Regions from separate parts of the Sinomonas soli genome, predicted to be linked through region 1. Evidence: riboswitches for the same ligand, from Rfam matches in the RefSeq annotation. Region 1 holds a riboswitch; each other region holds the start of a gene.
The links. A riboswitch is a leader RNA that binds a small molecule or an ion and turns the genes downstream of it on or off. The one in region 1 is predicted to bind S-adenosylmethionine.
Positions count from the first base shown of each region.

Region 2: linked by a shared signal. The riboswitch ahead of sfnG (dimethylsulfone monooxygenase SfnG) and the one ahead of ACYVKZ_RS01550 (aminotransferase class V-fold PLP-dependent enzyme) in region 1 are both predicted to bind S-adenosylmethionine.
Region 3: linked by a shared signal. The riboswitch ahead of ACYVKZ_RS07430 (flavin reductase family protein) and the one ahead of ACYVKZ_RS01550 (aminotransferase class V-fold PLP-dependent enzyme) in region 1 are both predicted to bind S-adenosylmethionine.
Region 4: linked by a shared signal. The riboswitch ahead of ACYVKZ_RS09620 (DUF1737 domain-containing protein) and the one ahead of ACYVKZ_RS01550 (aminotransferase class V-fold PLP-dependent enzyme) in region 1 are both predicted to bind S-adenosylmethionine.

Region 1 is NZ_BAAGSN010000003.1:79,670-83,852, forward strand. It holds gene ACYVKZ_RS01545 (class I SAM-dependent methyltransferase) at 1-537, opposite strand, end outside; gene ACYVKZ_RS01550 (aminotransferase class V-fold PLP-dependent enzyme) at 608-2,008, opposite strand; SAM riboswitch class IV at 2,038-2,152, opposite strand; gene hisN (histidinol-phosphatase) at 2,260-3,081, opposite strand; gene rsgA (ribosome small subunit-dependent GTPase A) at 3,145-4,183, opposite strand, start outside.
Region 2 is NZ_BAAGSN010000006.1:390,582-394,764, reverse strand. It holds gene ACYVKZ_RS07465 (O-acetylhomoserine aminocarboxypropyltransferase/cysteine synthase family protein) at 1-1,145, opposite strand, end outside; gene sfnG (dimethylsulfone monooxygenase SfnG) at 1,145-2,368, opposite strand; SAM riboswitch class I at 2,425-2,536, opposite strand; gene ACYVKZ_RS07455 (acyl-CoA dehydrogenase family protein) at 2,665-3,876, shown strand; gene ACYVKZ_RS07450 (ArsR/SmtB family transcription factor) at 4,008-4,183, opposite strand, start outside.
Region 3 is NZ_BAAGSN010000006.1:383,876-388,058, forward strand. It holds gene ACYVKZ_RS07415 (hypothetical protein) at 1-46, shown strand, start outside; gene ACYVKZ_RS07420 (DUF503 domain-containing protein) at 72-365, opposite strand; gene ACYVKZ_RS07425 (oxygenase MpaB family protein) at 491-1,402, opposite strand; gene ACYVKZ_RS07430 (flavin reductase family protein) at 1,496-1,978, opposite strand; SAM riboswitch class IV at 2,019-2,130, opposite strand; SAM riboswitch class I at 2,272-2,369, shown strand; gene acs (acetate--CoA ligase) at 2,377-4,183, shown strand, end outside.
Region 4 is NZ_BAAGSN010000009.1:53,076-57,258, forward strand. It holds gene ACYVKZ_RS09605 (SRPBCC family protein) at 1-4, opposite strand, end outside; gene ACYVKZ_RS09610 (O-succinylhomoserine sulfhydrylase) at 10-1,218, opposite strand; gene ACYVKZ_RS09615 (rhodanese-like domain-containing protein) at 1,227-1,640, opposite strand; gene ACYVKZ_RS09620 (DUF1737 domain-containing protein) at 1,637-1,957, opposite strand; SAM riboswitch class IV at 1,967-2,076, opposite strand; gene ACYVKZ_RS09625 (glutaminase) at 2,189-3,148, opposite strand; gene ACYVKZ_RS09630 (PucR family transcriptional regulator) at 3,145-4,183, opposite strand, start outside.

The sequences.
Region 1 (4,183 bases):
GTGCAGCTCGGGACCGGACGGCGGCTGGTAGTCGGGCTTGTGGACGTCGCCGGCATGCATGATCCGGGAGAGCCGGTGGACCCAGGGGATGCGCGTGTCGAGCTGGTTCCATACGAGCCCGGCCCGGCCGCCCGGACGGAGCAGCCGGGCCGCCTCGCGGGTCGCGGCAGCCGTATCGAACCAGTGCCAGGCCTGCGCAGCGACCACCACGTCTGTCGAGGCGGGCGGCAGTCCCGTCCTCTCGGCGGGCGCGGCGACGCACGTGACGGAGGGCAGCCTGGCGGCGAGCTGGGCCAGCATGTCCGCGGACGGGTCCACGGCCGTCACGGCGAGGCCCCGGGCGACGAGCAGCTCGGTGAACTTGCCGGTCCCGGCGCCGAGGTCCACCGCGGTGCGCGCCCCGTCCGGCACGATCCAGTCGGCCGCCTGCACCGGATAGCCCGGGCGGACCCGCTCGTAGTGCTCGCCGCCTGCGGCGAAGGCCCCGGCGAGCTCACGCCGCCGGGCATCGTCGAACTTCGGCCCGCCCCGTCCCATAGTCCCTCCCGAGCCCTAGTCCTCCCAGAGGATTCCGGCTCACCACTCTACGGTGCGCGGACGACGCCGTTCAGTCGCCGGGGGTGCACGGCGCGGCCCCCGCGGTGCCCGGCGTGTTCGGCGCCCAGTCGGGGAACGGGCGGGTGTCCCGGGCCGGCACCCAGCGCCCGGCGTCGATCGCGTAGTCGATGCCCAGCCCCACCTCCACGAGCTGCCGGACCGCCGCGACGAGCCGCTCGACGTCCTCGAGCCTCGACCCGACGCCGAAGCTGGCCCGCAGCGACCCCGCGGGCAGGCCCAGCCGGGTCAGGGCAGGGTGGGCGCAGAACCTCCCGTCGCGCACGCCGATGCCGTGCTCGGCAGAGAGGTAGGCGGCCGCGAGGCCCGCGTCGTAGCCGGCGACCGAGAAGTTCACCACGCCGATCGCCGACGGTGCGTCGGCGAAGAGCCGGTGGACGCCGACGCCGTCGACCGTCTCCAGCCCCTCCACGAGCGCGGCGCGCAGCTGCTCCTCGTGCCGCGCCCACGCAGCGGGGTCAAGGGAGCCGAGTGCCTGGGCGGCGCGGGCGAGCGTCGCGGCGCCGAGGACGTTGGGGGAACCGGCCTCGTGGCGGGCGGGGCCGGCCGCCCAGGCCACGGATTCGAGCCGCACCTCGCTGACCGCGCCCCCGCCGGCGAGGTGCGGGCGGCCGGCGTCGAGCCAGTCGGGGCGGCCCACGAGCACGCCGCTGCCGAAGGGGGCGTAGAGCTTGTGGCCCGAGAATGCGAGGTAGTCGATGTCCGTCCCGGAGGCGGGGCCGCCGGCCATGCGGATCCGGCGGTGCGGGGCGAGCTGCGCGGCGTCGACGAGGATCCTCGCGCCGTGGCGGTGGGCGAGGGAGGCGAGCTCGGCGAGGGGCAGGACCTCGCCGGTGACGTTGGAGGCGCCCGTGACGGCGAGCAGGCCCACCCCGCCCCGGGCGAGCTCGGCACCGAGGCGCCCGAGCGTCTCGGCGACCGTGTCCGCGGCGACGACGCTGCGGTGCGGGCGCCCCTGCCAGGGCAGGAGGTTCGCGTGGTGCTCGATGTCGAGGTAGAGGACGTCGAGGCCGGGCGGGACGCAGCCGGCGAGGAGGTTGAGGGAGTCGGTGGTGTTGCGCGTGAACACGACCGCGTCGTCGGGCCTCGCCCCGACGAAGCCGCGCACGATCCCGCGGGCGTTCTCGTAGACGCTCGTGCTGATCTGCGACGCGTAGCCGGCGCCGCGGTGCACGCTGGCGTAGAAGGGCAGCACTTCGGTGAGGTAGTCGGCGACCTCGGCCAGGGCAGGGGCCGACGCCGCGTAGTCGAGGTTCGCGTACCGGACGCTCCCGCCGCCCACGAGGGGCGCGGCGAGATCGGCGCCGACGACGGCGGCGAGCGGCTCGAGCGCGTCCGGGTACCGGGCGCTCAGCCCGGAAGCGGCGGCGGTGGGGGACAGGACAGTGCTCATCGGCGTTCCTCACGAACGAGGGACCCTCGGGTCCGCGCTTGCCGTGTCCGCTCCGGACCGGCCCGGTCGTCACCCGGGGCACCCCGCCGCGTCAGGGAGGGTTGCCGGCCAGCAAACCGGGGTTTCGCGCTGGCACTCGTGACCTTGGGAAAGACCCTAGGGCACCGCCGCCGGGGCGCGCACGCCGACCGGGCCGGGGCAGGCCAGTGTGACGAACGGTGACCGGCGCGCGCCGGGGGCGTCGGCCCGCGTCATCTCTGCAGCAGGTCGTCGCGGCCCGGGCTGAGCTTCTCGAGCACCTCGGAGTGCAGGATGCCGTTCGTCGCGAGCGCGTTGCCGCCCCACGGGCCGTCCTGCCCGTCGAGCGAGGTGAAGCGCCCGCCGGCCTCGGTGACGATCGGCACGAGCGCTGCCATGTCGTAGAGCGCGAGCTCGGGCTCGGTGGCGATGTCGACGGCGCCCTCGGCGACGAGGCAGTAGGACCAGAAGTCCCCGTAGGCCCGGGTGCGCCAGACCTCGTCGGTCAGGCCGATGAAGTCCTCGAGGCTGCCGCGCTCCCTCCAGCCGGAGAGCGAGGAGTAGGACAGGGAGGCGTCCTGCAGCTTCGACACGTCGGAGACCTTCAGCCGCGTCGCCGAGGCGAGGGACCGCCCGGTGTAGGCGCCGGTGCCCCTGGCCGCCCACCACCGCCGCCCGAGGGCCGGGGCGCTGACCACGCCGACCACGATCTCGTCGCCGTCGGCCAGGGCAATCAGGGTGGCCCACACGGGTACGCCCCGGACGAAGTTCTTGGTGCCGTCGATCGGGTCGATGATCCAGCGCCGCGACCCGTGCCCCGTGGTGCCGAACTCCTCGCCCACCACCGCGTCGCGCGGCCGCGAGCGGGAGAGCTGGCCGCGGATCGACTCCTCGGCGGCGCGGTCGGCATCGGTGACCGGGGTGAGGTCCGGCTTCGTCTCCACCTTCAGGTCGAGGGCCTTGAACCGCTCCATCGTCTGGGCGTCGACCGAGTCCGCCAGGACATGGGCGAGGCGGAGGTCGTCGTTGTAGGAGGTCTCGGTCGCTGAGGTCATGGACCCCACGCTATCCCGTGGGGCGCGCCACAGCCGCGAGGCGCAGCGTAGGCGGGGCAGCGCCTAGACCCCGAGCTCCTTCTCCTCCGCCGCCTCCTCGCGCGGTCCTGCCCCGAGGAGGCGGCGCAGCGACGCGAGGCGGGCCGGGCCGGCGTCGCCCGCGTGGCCGCGCGCCACCCACGCGTCGAGGCCGCAGTGCACCGCCGCCGCGTCATGCCGGCAGCCGCGCTCGCACGCCTCGATCCCCGGCTCGAGGTCGCCGAAGGCGTGCAGGATCCGGTCCGGGTCCACGTGCGCGAGCCCGAAGGAGCGGATGCCGGGCGTGTCGATGATCCAGCTGCCGGGCGGGGCGTCCGCGAGGCGCAGCGCGAGCGCCGAGGAGGAGGTGTGCCGGCCGCGCCCGGTCACCGCGTTGACGCCGCCCGTGGCGCGGTCTGCGCCGGTGAGCGCGTTGACCATGGTCGACTTGCCCACGCCCGAGTGGCCCAGGAGCACGGTGACATGGCCCTCGAGCTGCGCGCGGAGCCGGTCGACGGCCTCCTTGTCGAGCGTGGCCGAGCGGCCCTCCTCGGGCTGCATGCCCGCTGCGGTCTCCTCGGCGGTGCGGCTCACCACGACGGTGAGGGGCAGGAGCCGGTAGTTGGCCAGGAGCGCGGCGGGATCCTTCAGGTCCGCCTTCGTCACGAGCAGGAGCGGCTCGATCCCCGCGTCATAGGCCGCGACGAGGGCGCGGTCGATGAATCCGGTGCGGGGCTCCGGATTGGCGGCGGCGACCACGATCACGAGCTGGTCCGCGTTCGCCACGACGACGCGCTCGATGGGGTCGGTGTCATCGGCGCTGCGCCGCAGGACGGTCGAGCGCTCCTCGATCCGGACGAGCCGTGCGAGCGTATCGGGGCGGCCGCTCACGTCGCCGACGAGGCCGACGAAGTCGCCGGGCACCACCGGCGTGCGGCGCAGCTCCCGGGCACGCGCGGCGATCACCACCCGCTCCTGGGGCGTGTCCTCGTCGAGGACCGCCGTGTAGCGCCCACGGTCGACCGTGACGATGCGGCCCACGACCGCGTCGTCGTGGCTCGGCCGGTCCTTGGTGCGCGGCCGG
Region 2 (4,183 bases), on a different contig from region 1:
GACCCCGGGTGCAGCACGAGGGTGCGCGCATCGCCGATGTTGGCCAGGTGCGAGGCGAGCTGGAGGGCCTCGATGAACCGGGCGCCGGCCTCGCGGCCGCCCTTCACGCCGAAGCTGAACACGGAGCCCACGCCGAGCGGGAGGAGCTCCTTCGCGTACTCGTGCTGCGGGTGCGAGGGCAGGCCCGCGTAGTTCACGTACGTCACGCGCGGGTCGGCCTCGAGCCACTCGGCGACGCGCCGGGCGTTGGCGAGGTGCGCGTCCATGCGCTGCGGGAGCGTCTCGACGCCCTGCAGGAGCTGGAACGCGGACTGCGCGGACAGGGACGGGCCGATGTCGCGCAGCTGCTCGGAGCGCAGCTTGGTGAGGAACCCGTACTCGCCGAAGTTGCCCCACCACGAGACGTTGCCGTAGCTCGGGACCGGCTCGGTCATGGACGGGAACTTCCCGTTGCCCCAGTCGAACGTGCCGGACTCGACCACCACGCCGCCGAGCGTGGTGCCGTGGCCGCCGAGGAACTTCGTGGCCGAGTGGATCACGATGTCCGCCCCGTGCTCGATGGGCCGCAGGATATACGGCGGGGTCAGCGTCGAGTCGACCACGAGCGGCACGCCGTGCTCATGGGCGACGGCGGCGAGGCCTGCCAGGTCGGCGATGTCACCGGAGGGGTTGGCCACCACCTCGGTGTACACGGCCTTGGTGTTCTCGCGCAGGGCCGCCTCGAAGGCGGCCGGATCGGTCGAGTCCACGAACGTGGTCTCGACCCCGAAGCGGCGCAGCGTCACGTCGAGCTGGGTGATCGTGCCGCCGTAGAGCTTGGAGGAGGCGACGATGTGGTCCCCGGCCTGGGTGAGCGCGGCGAACGTGATGAACTCCGCGGCCATGCCGGACGACGTCGCGACCGCGCCGATGCCGCCCTCGAGCGAGGCGATGCGCTCCTCGAACGCCGCGACGGTCGGGTTGCCGATGCGGGAGTAGATGTTGCCGTACTTCTGCAGCGCGAACAGGTTGGCGGCGTCGTCCGAGTCCTTGAACACGAACGAGGTCGACTGGTAGATCGGCACCGCCCGGGCGCCGTGCTCGGCGTCGGGCGTCCCGCCGGCGTGCAGGGCGCGGGTGCGGAACCCGAACTGGCGCTCCGCCATCAGGCGCTCGCCTCGGCGAGGTCCGCCCCGGCGAGGTCCGCGCGGTGGCGGCCGGCGCCGTCGTACTTCGTGACGGGGAGCAGATCGGTGCGCAGCTCGGTGCCGTTCGCCCGGGCGAGGTCCGCCTCGAGCTCGCGCACGATCGGCAGGACGTCGCGGCCGAACGCCTCGAGCTCCTCCTGGAAGTGCAGGTAGCCGGTGAGGAACAGGTTCACGCCGATCTTCTTGTACTCGACGATCCGCTCGGCGATCTGCTCCGGGGTACCGATGAGCTTGGTGCGGAAGCCGTCGTTGTACTGGACGAGGTCCTCGAACGTGGAGTCCTCCCACATGCCCTTGCCGTCCTTGGTGGACTGGCCGGCCTCCTTGACGGCGGCGGCGAAGCCCTCCACGGCCGGGCGGTGGGCCTTGGCGATGATCTCGCGGAGCGTGTCCTGGGCCTCCTTCTCCGTGTCGCGGGCGATCACGAAGCCGTTGAGGCCGAACCGGGGCGCGGCCGGGGCGGTGCGGCCGTCCCTGGCGGCGGCCAGGACGCCCGCGATGTTCTCCTTGAAGCCCTCGATGTCGCGGCCGTTGGAGAAGTACCAGTCGGCGGTGCGGCCGGCGGCGGCCTGCGCGGCCGTCGAGTTGCCGCCGAAGAAGATCTCCGGGTGCGGGCGGCCCGGGACGTCCACCGGGGCCGGGTTCAGCGTGAAGTCGGAGATGTTGTAGTACTTGCCCGACTGCGAGTAGTCCTTCTGCGTCCACAGGCCGCGGAGGGCGTTGATGAACTCCTCGGTGCGGACGTAGCGCTCGTCGTGCTCGAGCCACTCGAGGCCGAAGTTCACGAACTCGTCCTTGAGCCAGCCGGAGACCACGTTCACGGCCGCGCGGCCGCCGGAGAGGTGGTCCGCGGTGATGATGAACTTCGCGAGCACGCCCGGGTGCCACATGCCCGGGTGCACCGCCGAGATGACCTTGAGCCGCTCGGTGGCCATGAGCAGTGCGAGGCTGAACGAGGTGGCCTCGTGCTGCTTGTCCGCGCCGTAGCTCGCCGCGTAGCGGGTCTGCGTCAGGGCGTACTCGAAGCCCGAGTCCTCCGCGATGCGGGCGAGCTTCCGGTTGTACTCGAACTCCCAGTTGGTCCGCTGCTCGATGGTCGAGACGACGAGGCCGCCGGAGACGTTGGGGACCCAGTAGGCGAACTTCAGCGGGGTCTCGAGGTCGATCCCAGACAAGGACATAGTGCGCTCCTTACGTGCAGGCGCGACGTGGGGCTCGGGCCGAGGCTCCATAGCACTCACCATCGCTTCTGGCAGTAGCACCTTTGGCTCCGCCGCCGTCGTCCGACGTCGGGGCCAGGGTTGCTGCGGCGTCACAGATCCAGATCTCTCGGCCGCTCGGGATGGTCCTTCCGATTGTCGCCAGAGGAGGCGTAACGATGCAAATTATTTCGTCACACTCGCGATGGCCCGCGCCTCGCCGAATACTGTTCGGTGGCGCGCCCGCCGGTCGGCCCGCCGGAGAGGGGAATGCACTGATGGGACGCACGACGGCGGGCGGTTCGGTCCCGTACGCGGAACTCGCCGAGCGCTTCGCACCGGTCTTCGCGCGGATCGAGGACGGCGCGCTCGACCGCGAGCTGGCCAGGACCCTGCCGTTCGAGCAGATCGGCTGGCTCAGGGAGGCCGGGTTCGGGCGACTGCGGGTGCCGGCCGAGTACGGCGGCTTCGGCGTGTCCGTCGAGACCCTCGTCCGCCTGCTCGTCGACCTCTCCGCGGCGGACTCCTCCGTAGGCCATCTCCTGCGCTCGCACTTCGCGTTCACCGAGACGATCGCGCTGCAGGGCGAGGCGTTCCGGGCGCGGTGGTTCGGGCGCGTCGTCGAGGGCGCCATCTTCGGCAATGCGGCGACCGAGCGGTCCGGGAACGCCCTCGGCACCGTCGCCACCCGGCTCGTCCCGGCGCCCGGCGGCTGGCTCCTCACCGGCGAGAAGTACTACACGACCGGCACGACCTTCGCCGACTTCGTGGCCGTCATGGCCTCCCCCGAGGGGTCTGCTTCGCGGGTGTACGCGGTCGCGCCGACCGGGCACCCGGGCGTGGAGATCCGCGACGACTGGGACGGGTTCGGCCAGCAGATGACGGGCACCGGAACGGCCGTGTTCCGCGACGTTCCCGTCCCGGCCGAGGACGTGGTGCCGCGCACCGAGTCGACGACCCATGAGCCGGCGTTCCTCCAGCTCATGCTCCTGTCGGTGCTCGCCGGGATCGGCAAGGCCGTGGTGCGCGACGCGTCGGCCCTCGTGGCGAAGCGGACCCGGACGTTCTCGACTGGGTCCGGGCAGCTGTTCCGCGAGGATCCGCTCATCCTGAACCTCGTGGGGCAGCTTGCCGCGAAGTCGTTCGCCGCGGAGTCCTCGGTGCTAACCGCGGCCCGCGAGCTCGACGCCGCCCTCGCCCTCGGCCCCGATGCCCCTGCCGAGGACCGCTACGCGCGGGGAGCTGTCGCCGTCGACCTCGCCCAGGTGGCCGTGCCGCCGCTCGTGATCGACGCCGCGCAGCAGCTCTTCGACACCGCGGGCGCCTCGGCGGTGTCCCGGGGCAAGGCGCTCGATCGGCACTGGCGCAATGCCCGCACCGTCGCGACGCACAACCCGGTGGCCTTCAAGGCCCGCGGGCTCGGGGACTGGTTCGTCAACGGGACCTCGCCCGTGGCCCTGCACAGCATCGGCGAGGCGCGCGTCGGCTGACCCCTCTCACCCCCCCACCTCCTGAGGGGTCTCTGGCGGGGGCTTGTGGGGTCTCTGGCGGGGCTTGTGGAGTCTCTCCGCCGTGCCTGCCAGAGACCCCTCAACGGTGTGCCATGGACCCCTCAACGGTGCTACGCCCGGGCGAGGAGCTCCTCGCCCACCCGCCCGCGCTGGTAGAAGACCTCGCGCCCGGCGCGCACCGGCTCGGTCAGTCCGGACTCGGCGAGCACCTTGAGGTGAGCGTTGACCGTCCCGGCGGCGAGGTCGAGCGCGCAGGCGAGCTGCGTCGTCGTCATCGGCACGTCCA
Region 3 (4,183 bases), on a different contig from region 1:
GGTCGCCCTGAGCGCGCTGCACGTGCTCATGCTCTTCGTGCGCTGACCGTCTGCAGTCCGGGCCCGCTCGGTCAGTCGTCGCTGCGCGCCTCGCGCCGGCGGGCGCTGAGCAGCTCGGCCTCCGGGCGCCCGGCGACGAAGCGTTCGACGGCGTCGAGCACCTCCACCGCGTGCGCCCGGTCCGCGCTCACGAGGGCGGCGCCGATCAGCGCCCGCCGATGCAGGTCCAGGTCCCCGACCTCGGCCGCGGAGAGATCGAACCGGCGGCGCAGCTCCGCGACGATCGGCCGCACCAGGGAGCGCTTCTCCTTGAGCGAGTGCACGTCGCCGAGGAGCAGGTCGAATTCGATCCAGGCGATCCACATGCGCCCATTGTCCAGCGGGGAACACCCGCGCTGTAGGGACATGACCCCTCAACGCTGGGACATGACCCCTCAACCCTAGGGGGCCGGGGGTGGGGACGCCGGGGATGGGTACCGCGGGGAGGGCCTCAGAGGACGCCTAGGCGGGCGAGGCGCCTCCGGGCGGCGGCCTCGCTCGGCGCCATCGGGCCGAGGGCACGGCCGACGACGCCGAGCGTCGCCTTCGCGGCGCCGGCCAGCGGCAGCGGCACGGGCCCGAGCCGGGGGCGCGAGAGCCCCAGCAGCTCCAGATGCCGCGGCGGAAGCGTGTCGAGGACCGCGCCGAAGAGCAGCGCGTAGCCGGGCTTCAGGAGCGGATCGAGCGGCGGCCGCCGGATGAAGGCGACCACGTCGTCGACGCGGGGTCCGCCGGAGAGCTGCCCCGCGGCGTCGTACGCCCTGATGCGGTCGGCGAGGGCCGCCTCGGTGCGGGGCGGGTCCGCGATGCCCATGAGCTCGCCGGCCGTGGCCCACTCCGCCACGTACCGGTCGGCGCCGCCGGGAACGGGCCCGTGGAAGGCCTCGTAGCTGCGCAGGAACGCGTCGGTGAAGGCGATGTGGACCCACTCGGCCAGGGCCGGATCGTTGGCGGAGTACTGCTCATAGTCGCCGCGCGGGGACACGTAGGTGCCGGTCACCGGCTCGTGAATCCGGCGCACCCACGCGCAGGCGGCCTTCGCGGCCGCGGTGTCGCCGTACGTCACGGAGAAGATCCAGCGGATGGTCCCGGCGAGGCGGCCGAGGGGGTCCGCGCGGTAGTTGGAATGGTCCACGACGCCGGCCAGGACGCCGGGATGGAGGGCTTGGGTGAGCAGGGCCCGGATGCCCGCGGCGATCGTGGACATCGAGCCATGCACCGCCCAGACGGTGGAGTCAGGCGGGAAGAAGCCCGCGTCGTCGCCGTCCTCGAGCGCGGTCTCCCACGCCGGGACGGTCTCCGACTCGCCGGCGAAGGTCAGACGGAGGCGCTGCCGCAGCGGCCCGAGCACATCGAGGGACACCCCTCCAGAGTACGTCGCGGTACGGGTGTGCCGGGGCCCCCTCCGTAGAGGCGGAGCCGGGGCCCCGGCAGCCCGTGGCTGTACGCCGTCGGCCTACTTCGCCCAGTACACGTGGTTGGTCAGGGGGAGGAAGCCGTCCTGGTCCGAGATGCTGGCCACCTCGCCGATCAGGATGACGTGGTCCCCTGCGTCCACCCGCTGCCAGAGACGACACTCAACGCGCGGGACATCGTGGGCCACGATCGGGGAACCCAGCACGCCGGGCTCCCAGGCGAGGCCCGCGAACTTGTCCGTCCCCTTCGCCGCGAACCGCTGCACGAGGTCCCGGCGGGACTCGGACAGGATGTGCACGGCGTAGTTTTCGGTGCTGATCCAGGTCGCGAACGAGCTCGACTTCTTGTCCACCGCCCACGAGACGAGCGGCGGATCCAGGCTGATCGACGTGAACGAGTTGCTCACGAGGCCGGCGAGGGTGCCGCCGTCCGAGGTGGTGATGACGGCGATCCCCGTGGCCCAGCACCCCATGGCGCGGCGCAGGTCGGCACCGGTCACAAGGTCGAGCGGGGTCGCAGTCATGGGTTCCTCCAGCGAAACGGCCGGACGCCCGCGGTCCCGGGCGCCGTACTTGCCGCGGATGTCCACCGCGGCCGGATCCTCATCTGGGGCACCCCACTACGGGAGAGGGTTGCCGCCCGGCCAGCCAGAGCTACGCGCCGGGACTCTTGATCCTGTCTTCCACCCTACGGAAGGCGCCTCGGGGGCGTCCACCATCCGCCGCCGGAGGGGGACACAGAACGAAACATTGATGTTTGTTACGCGGTGGCCGCGCCCTCTTTTGCCCCACTTGCGCCGGGCGCGCAACAGTGAGGTGACCATCCCGAGCGGCTGAGAGACCTGGCTCCCTGACGCCGCAGCAACCATGGCCCCGCCCGCGGGACACCGGTGCTACCGCCAGGACCGATGGAGCGAGAACCATGACTTCTGTCCTCGAGACCCACACGCCTGCCTCCGCCGCGGAGGCCGCCCCGCAGACGGATCCCGGACGCATCGCGTTCTGGGAGGACGCCGCGCGGCGCCTCACATGGGAACGGGGATGGGACACCGCCCACACCTGGGTGCCCGCGGACGCCGAGGCGGACGAGCCGCCCGTGATCCGCTGGTTCGAGGGCGGGACCCTGAACGCCGCCGTGAACTGCGCCGACCGGCATGTGGCCGCCGGGCGCGGTGACAAGGTCGCCCTGCACTTCGAGGGCGAGCCCGGCGACCGCGTCACCGTCACCTACGCGGACCTGGCGCGCCGGGTCGCCCAGGCCGCGAACGCGCTGCTCGCGCTCGGCGTCGGCAAAGGCGACCGCGTGGTCATCTACCTGCCCGTGCTCGTCGAGACCGTGGTGATCACGCTCGCGTGCGCCCGGATCGGCGCGGTGCACTCGCTCGTGTTCGGCGGCTTCTCCGCCGAAGCCCTGCGCTTCCGGGTCGAGGACACCGGCGCGAAGCTGCTCGTCACCACCGATGGCCAGCACCGCCGCGGCACCGCCGTGCCGGTCAAGGACAATGCCGACGCCGCGGTGCGCGGCGGAGCGGCCGGCGGGGACAACGCCGTCGAACATGTCCTGGTGATCCGCCGGACGGGCTCCGAGATCGCGTGGACGCCGGGTCGCGACGTGTGGTGGCACGAGCTCGTCGACGCGCAGCCGGACACGCACGAGGCGGAGGCGTTCGACGCCGAGACGCCGCTGTTCATCATGTACACCTCCGGGACCACGGGGAAGCCCAAGGGCCTGGTCCACACGACCGGCGGCTACCTCACGCAGGCGTCATGGAGCCACGAGTACCTCTTCGCGAACCCGGACCCGACGCTGCGGGACGCGGACGTGCACTGGTGCACCGCGGACCTCGCCTGGGTCACGGCGCACACCTACGAGATCTACGGCCCGCTCTCCAACGGCGTCACGCAGGTGATCTTCGAGGGCACACCCAACACGCCGCACCCGGGCCGCCACTTCGAGATCATCCAGCGCTACGGCGTCACAAGCTACTACACCGCGCCCACCCTGGTGCGTTCCCTCATGGGCTGGTTCCCGGACGGGGTGCCCGCGGAGTACGACTTCTCCTCGGTCCGGGTCTGCGGCACCGTGGGCGAGGCGGTCAACCCGGAGGCGTGGCGGTGGCTGCGCTCGACGGTCGGCCGCGGCGAGGCGCCGATGGTGGACACGTGGTGGCAGTCCGAAACCGGCTCGACGGTGCTGTCGCCGCGGCAGACGGCGACGACGTTCAAGCCCGGGTGTGCCACTACGGCGCTGCCCGGCCTCGCCACGGCCATCGTGGACGACGCCGGCACCCCGGTCCCGCCGGGCGTGCAGGGGAACATCGTGGTCACCGCGACCGGTCCCGCCATGGCGCGGACGGTCTGGGGCAATCCCCAGCGGTACCTGGACTCCTACTGGCGCAAGTACGCCGCTCAGGGCTGGTTCTTGGCCGGCGACGGCGCGAAGTACGACGCCGACGGCGACACCTGGATCCTCGGCCGCACCGACGACGTCCTCAACGTCTCGGGGCACCGGCTCTCCACGATCGAGATCGAGTCGGCGCTCGTCTCGCATCCGGCCGTGGTCGAGGCGGGCGTCTGCCCCGTGGCGGATGCGGTGACGGGGCATGCGGTGGCGGCATTCGTCGTCGTCAATCCGGACGCGGCGGCGGCACTCGAGACGGACCTGGCCACGGCCCTGCGCGCGCACGTGGCGCAGGAGATCGGCCCGATCGCCAAGCCGCGCGAGATCG
Region 4 (4,183 bases), on a different contig from region 1:
GCACGCCGCTCAGCCGCCGTGGGTGAGCGCCCGCTCGAGGTCCCCGATCAGGTCTCCGACGTCCTCGAGCCCCACCGAGAGCCGCAGCACGCCGTCGCCGAGCCCGATCGCCGCGCGCCCCTCAGGGCCCATGGCCCGGTGGGTCGTCGTAGCGGGGTGGGTGATGAGGGACTTCGAGTCGCCGAGGTTGTTGGAGATGTCGATGACCTGCAGCCCGTTGAGGAGGCGGAAGGCCGCCTCCTTGCCCCGGCCCTCGGGGGCATCCAGCTCGAAGGTGATGACGGTTCCGCCGGCGCTCATCTGCTTCTTCGCGAGCTCGTACTGCGGGTGCGAGGCGAGATGCGGGTACTTGACCCAGCGGACCTCGGGCCGCGCCTCGAGCCATTCGGCGATCGCGAGGGCACTCGCCGAGGAGTGCCGCACGCGCAGCCCCATCGTCTCCAGGCCCTTGGAGAGCACCCAGGCGTTGAAGGCCGAGAGCGCGGGGCCCGTGTGGCGCATGAGGTTCTTCACCGGCCCGTCGATGAACTCCTTCGTGCCGAGCACGGCGCCGCCGAGCACGCGGCCCTGACCGTCGATGTGCTTGGTGCCGGAGTACACGATGACGTCGGCGCCGAAGTCGAGGCTGCGCTGGAGCAGGGGGGTGGCGAAGACGTTGTCGACGACGACCTTCGCGCCCGCGGCATGCGCGAGGTCCGCGACGGCCTGGATGTCCACGAGCTCCTGCATCGGATTCGACGGGGACTCGAAGAACACGGCGGTGGCGGGCCGCGAGAGCGCCTCGCGCCACTGGTCCAGATCGGGGCCGTCCACGAACACCGTCTCGACGCCCCAGCGGGGGAGGATCTCATTGAGGATCACGAAGCACGAGCCGAACAGGCTGCGCGCCGCGACGACCCGGTCCCCGGCTCCCAGCAGGGCCGCCAGCGCGGTGAACACCGCGGACATCCCGGACGCGGTCGCGAAGCACGCCTCGGTGCCCTCGAGCAGCCGGAGCCGCTCCTGGAAGGTCGCGACCGAGGGGTTGCCGTAGCGCGAGTAGACGAACCGCTCCTCCTCGCCGGTGAAGGCCCGCTCGGCGGCCTCGGCGGAGGGGTAGACGAACCCGGAGGTGAGGAAGAGCGCCTCGGAGGTCTCCTGGAACTCGGTGCGCAGGAGTCCGCCCCGCACCGCCTGCGTGTCCTCGCTCCAGCCGGCGGCGTTGATGTCAAAGCTCACGGAAGTCTTCAGTCCTGTCCAAGGTTGGTCGGCAGCCCGCGGTTCTTCCAGCCGTTCACGGTCCGCTCGCCGTCGGGCCCGGGCACGCCCTCGAAGCCCTCGAGGACGCTGTAGGCGGTGAACCCGAGGTTGGTGGCGACGGCGGCCGCGGCCGCGGAGCGGTGGCCCGAGCGGCACAGGAACAGCAGCGGGGTGGTCCTGTCGTCGGGGCCCTGGAGTTCGAGCTCCATGACGAAGTCCGGGTTGGGGATCCCGCCCTCGAACACCCAGGGGATGAAGAGCGGATCGTTCTCGGTGCCCTTGGTGTCGGGGATGCCCACGTGGGCCCACTCCTCCTCGGTGCGCACGTCCACGAGCACGGCCTCGCCGCTCGCGAGCTTGGCCCAGGCCTCCTCGGGGGTGAGGTCGCCGGCGTAGCTCACGCGTGGCCCTCGCCCTCGTACTCAAGGGAGTCGACGGCGGAGGCCACCGCGGCGTCTGCGCGGGCCACCGTGTGGGGCAGGACCACGGCCTGGGCCACGATGACGTCCGTGCCGTTGAAGGTCGCGGCGGGGCTGCCGTGGAGCACGTACCCGTCGGCGAGGGCCTGGGAGATCTTGGCGCAGAACTCGCGGGTGTCCGGGCCGGTCAGGAGCCGGTAGGCCAGCTTCTCCTCGGCGGGCCCGCCGGGGGCCGCCGGGTCGTTGAGCGGAGTGGTCGCGGCTGCCGCCGCGGTCTGCTCGGTCGCAGTATCGGGCATGACGGGGCTCCTTCGGGCTTGCGTATCGAGAACGAATGCCGAGTAGTCACCTGAGGCACCCCGCCGCCTGGAGGGTTGCCGGCCAGCTAAGTCAGGGCTTGGCACTGGCGCTCATTACTCTTCGATCGAACGTAGCACGGGGCACCGTGGCCGACCATGGGACTGCGGTAACGATTGGCAATATGCCGATTCGGGCGGCCCCGCGCGGTCCGGAGCGCCCACCGTGGAGGGTCAGAAGATGGACCAGCCGGTGCGGTCGGCGAGCTCCGCGAGGGCGGCGGTGCCCGCGAGGGAGTTGCCGTGGGCATCGAGGCGCGGGCTCCACACGCAGATGGAGCAGACGCCGGGCACCACGGTGAGGATGCCGCCGCCCACCCCGCTCTTGCTGGGCAGCCCGACGCGGTAGGCGAACTCCCCGGCGGCGTCGTACATCCCGCACGTGAGCATGACGGCGCCGATCCGCTTGGCGGCCGAGGCGGAGACGACCCTCCCCGAGGGGCCGACGCCGTCGTTGGCCAGGAAGAGGCCCGCGCGGGCCACATCGGCGCAGGACATCTCGATCGAGCACTGGCGGACGTAGTGGCGGACCACATCGCTGGGGCGATTGCGGAGGTTGCCGAGGTCGGCGAGGAAGTGGGCCAGGGCGAAGTTCCGCTCGCTCCTGGCCAACTCGGATTCGAAGGCCTCCGCATGCACCGCGCCCCCTCCGGCCGGGCCGGAGAGCAGCCCGAGCACCTGGTCGCTGGCATCCGGGAAGGCGTCGAGGAGGTGGTCGGTGACCACGAGCGCGCCCGCATTGATGAAGGGATTGCGGGGGATGCCCCCCTCGGCCTCGAGCTGGACGAGCGAGTTGAAGGCGGTCCCCGAGGGCTCGCGGAGGACCCGGGACCACAGGCCCGGGCCGTCCTCGTGCCCGAGGGCCAGGGCCAGCGAGAACACCTTCGAGATGCTCTGGATCAGGAACGGCTCCCCGGCATCCCCGGCCGTGAGGACCTCTCCCGAGACCATGGCCACGGCGATGCCGAAGTGCCTGAAGTCGGCTGCGGCCAGATGCGGGATGTGGCCGGGGACAGAGCCCTGGACGCGGGTGGGACGGAACTCGTGGACGAGGTCCTGGAGGAGGCCGCCGAGCGCGTCGGGGTCGACTCCGGCGCTGCGCCGGGCCTGGAGGAGGGCCGGGCCGCCGCTCATCGCCCGCTCCCGGCGCCGTCGAGCTCGCCGCGGTGCCACAGGCCCAGGTGGAGCTGGGCGATCGTGGCGTGGGCGGGGTTGCCGAGGTCCAGGCCGGTGAGGCGCTCGGCCTTGCCGACCCGGTAGTAGACGGTGTTCCTGTGGACCTGCATGGCCTGGGCGCAGGCGGAGACGTCCATCGAGGCCCTGAAGTAGCTCTCGAGCGTCTCCGCGAGCTCCGCGTCGGTCAGCAGGAGGTCCGTGAGCGCGCGGTGCCTGAATCCGGAGGAGGCGAAGCGGGCGATGGCCTCGTGGAGGAGGACCTCGGTCTCGACGTCCTCGATCGACGCGACCTGCAGGCCGCCGTCGCGCACGAGGCAGTCCAGGACGGCCGCCGCCTCCGCCCGGGAGCCGTGCAGCGTGGCCACGCCGGGGACGATCCGGCCGATGGCCACGAAGGCCACGGCCCCCAGATGGCGGCGCGCGTCCGCTACGATCAGGCCCGCGAGCGAGCGCAGCGCGGCGGTGGCCGTGCGCGGGGCCAGGCTGGGCACCACCACGGCCGTGTGGCCCTCGTGCTGCCCCACGATCGAGGACGCCTTGAACGCGGCGGCGTGCAGCGCGACGAGGTCGGCGAGCTGCCCGTGGACGAGTTCGGCGTCCTCGGCGAGGGCGTCGGGGCGGGACAGGCCGACCAGGAGCAGGCACGAGGGCGTGTCGACCGCCACGCCGAGGGTCCTGGCGGCCGCGGCTGCCTCTGCCGGGCCAGACAGCAGACGGCCGATCCGGTCCTCGTGCATGGTGACCGACTGCTGGTTCCGGTAGCGGATCAGTTCCGATGCCGCGCGCCGGGCCGCGCCCGTCAGCGCGTAGACCACGTCGTCGCCGAAGCCCGAGCCGGTCTCCTGGAGCCAGATGTAGCCCATGATCCGCTCGCCGGCGAAGATGGCGATCGCGGCCCGCTCGCGCAGCTGCTGGTCGGGGCTGGCCGGCACGCGGACGACGCCGCGGCTGCGGTGCATCTCGCGGTAGGCGCCGAGGTCCTTGAGCATGAGC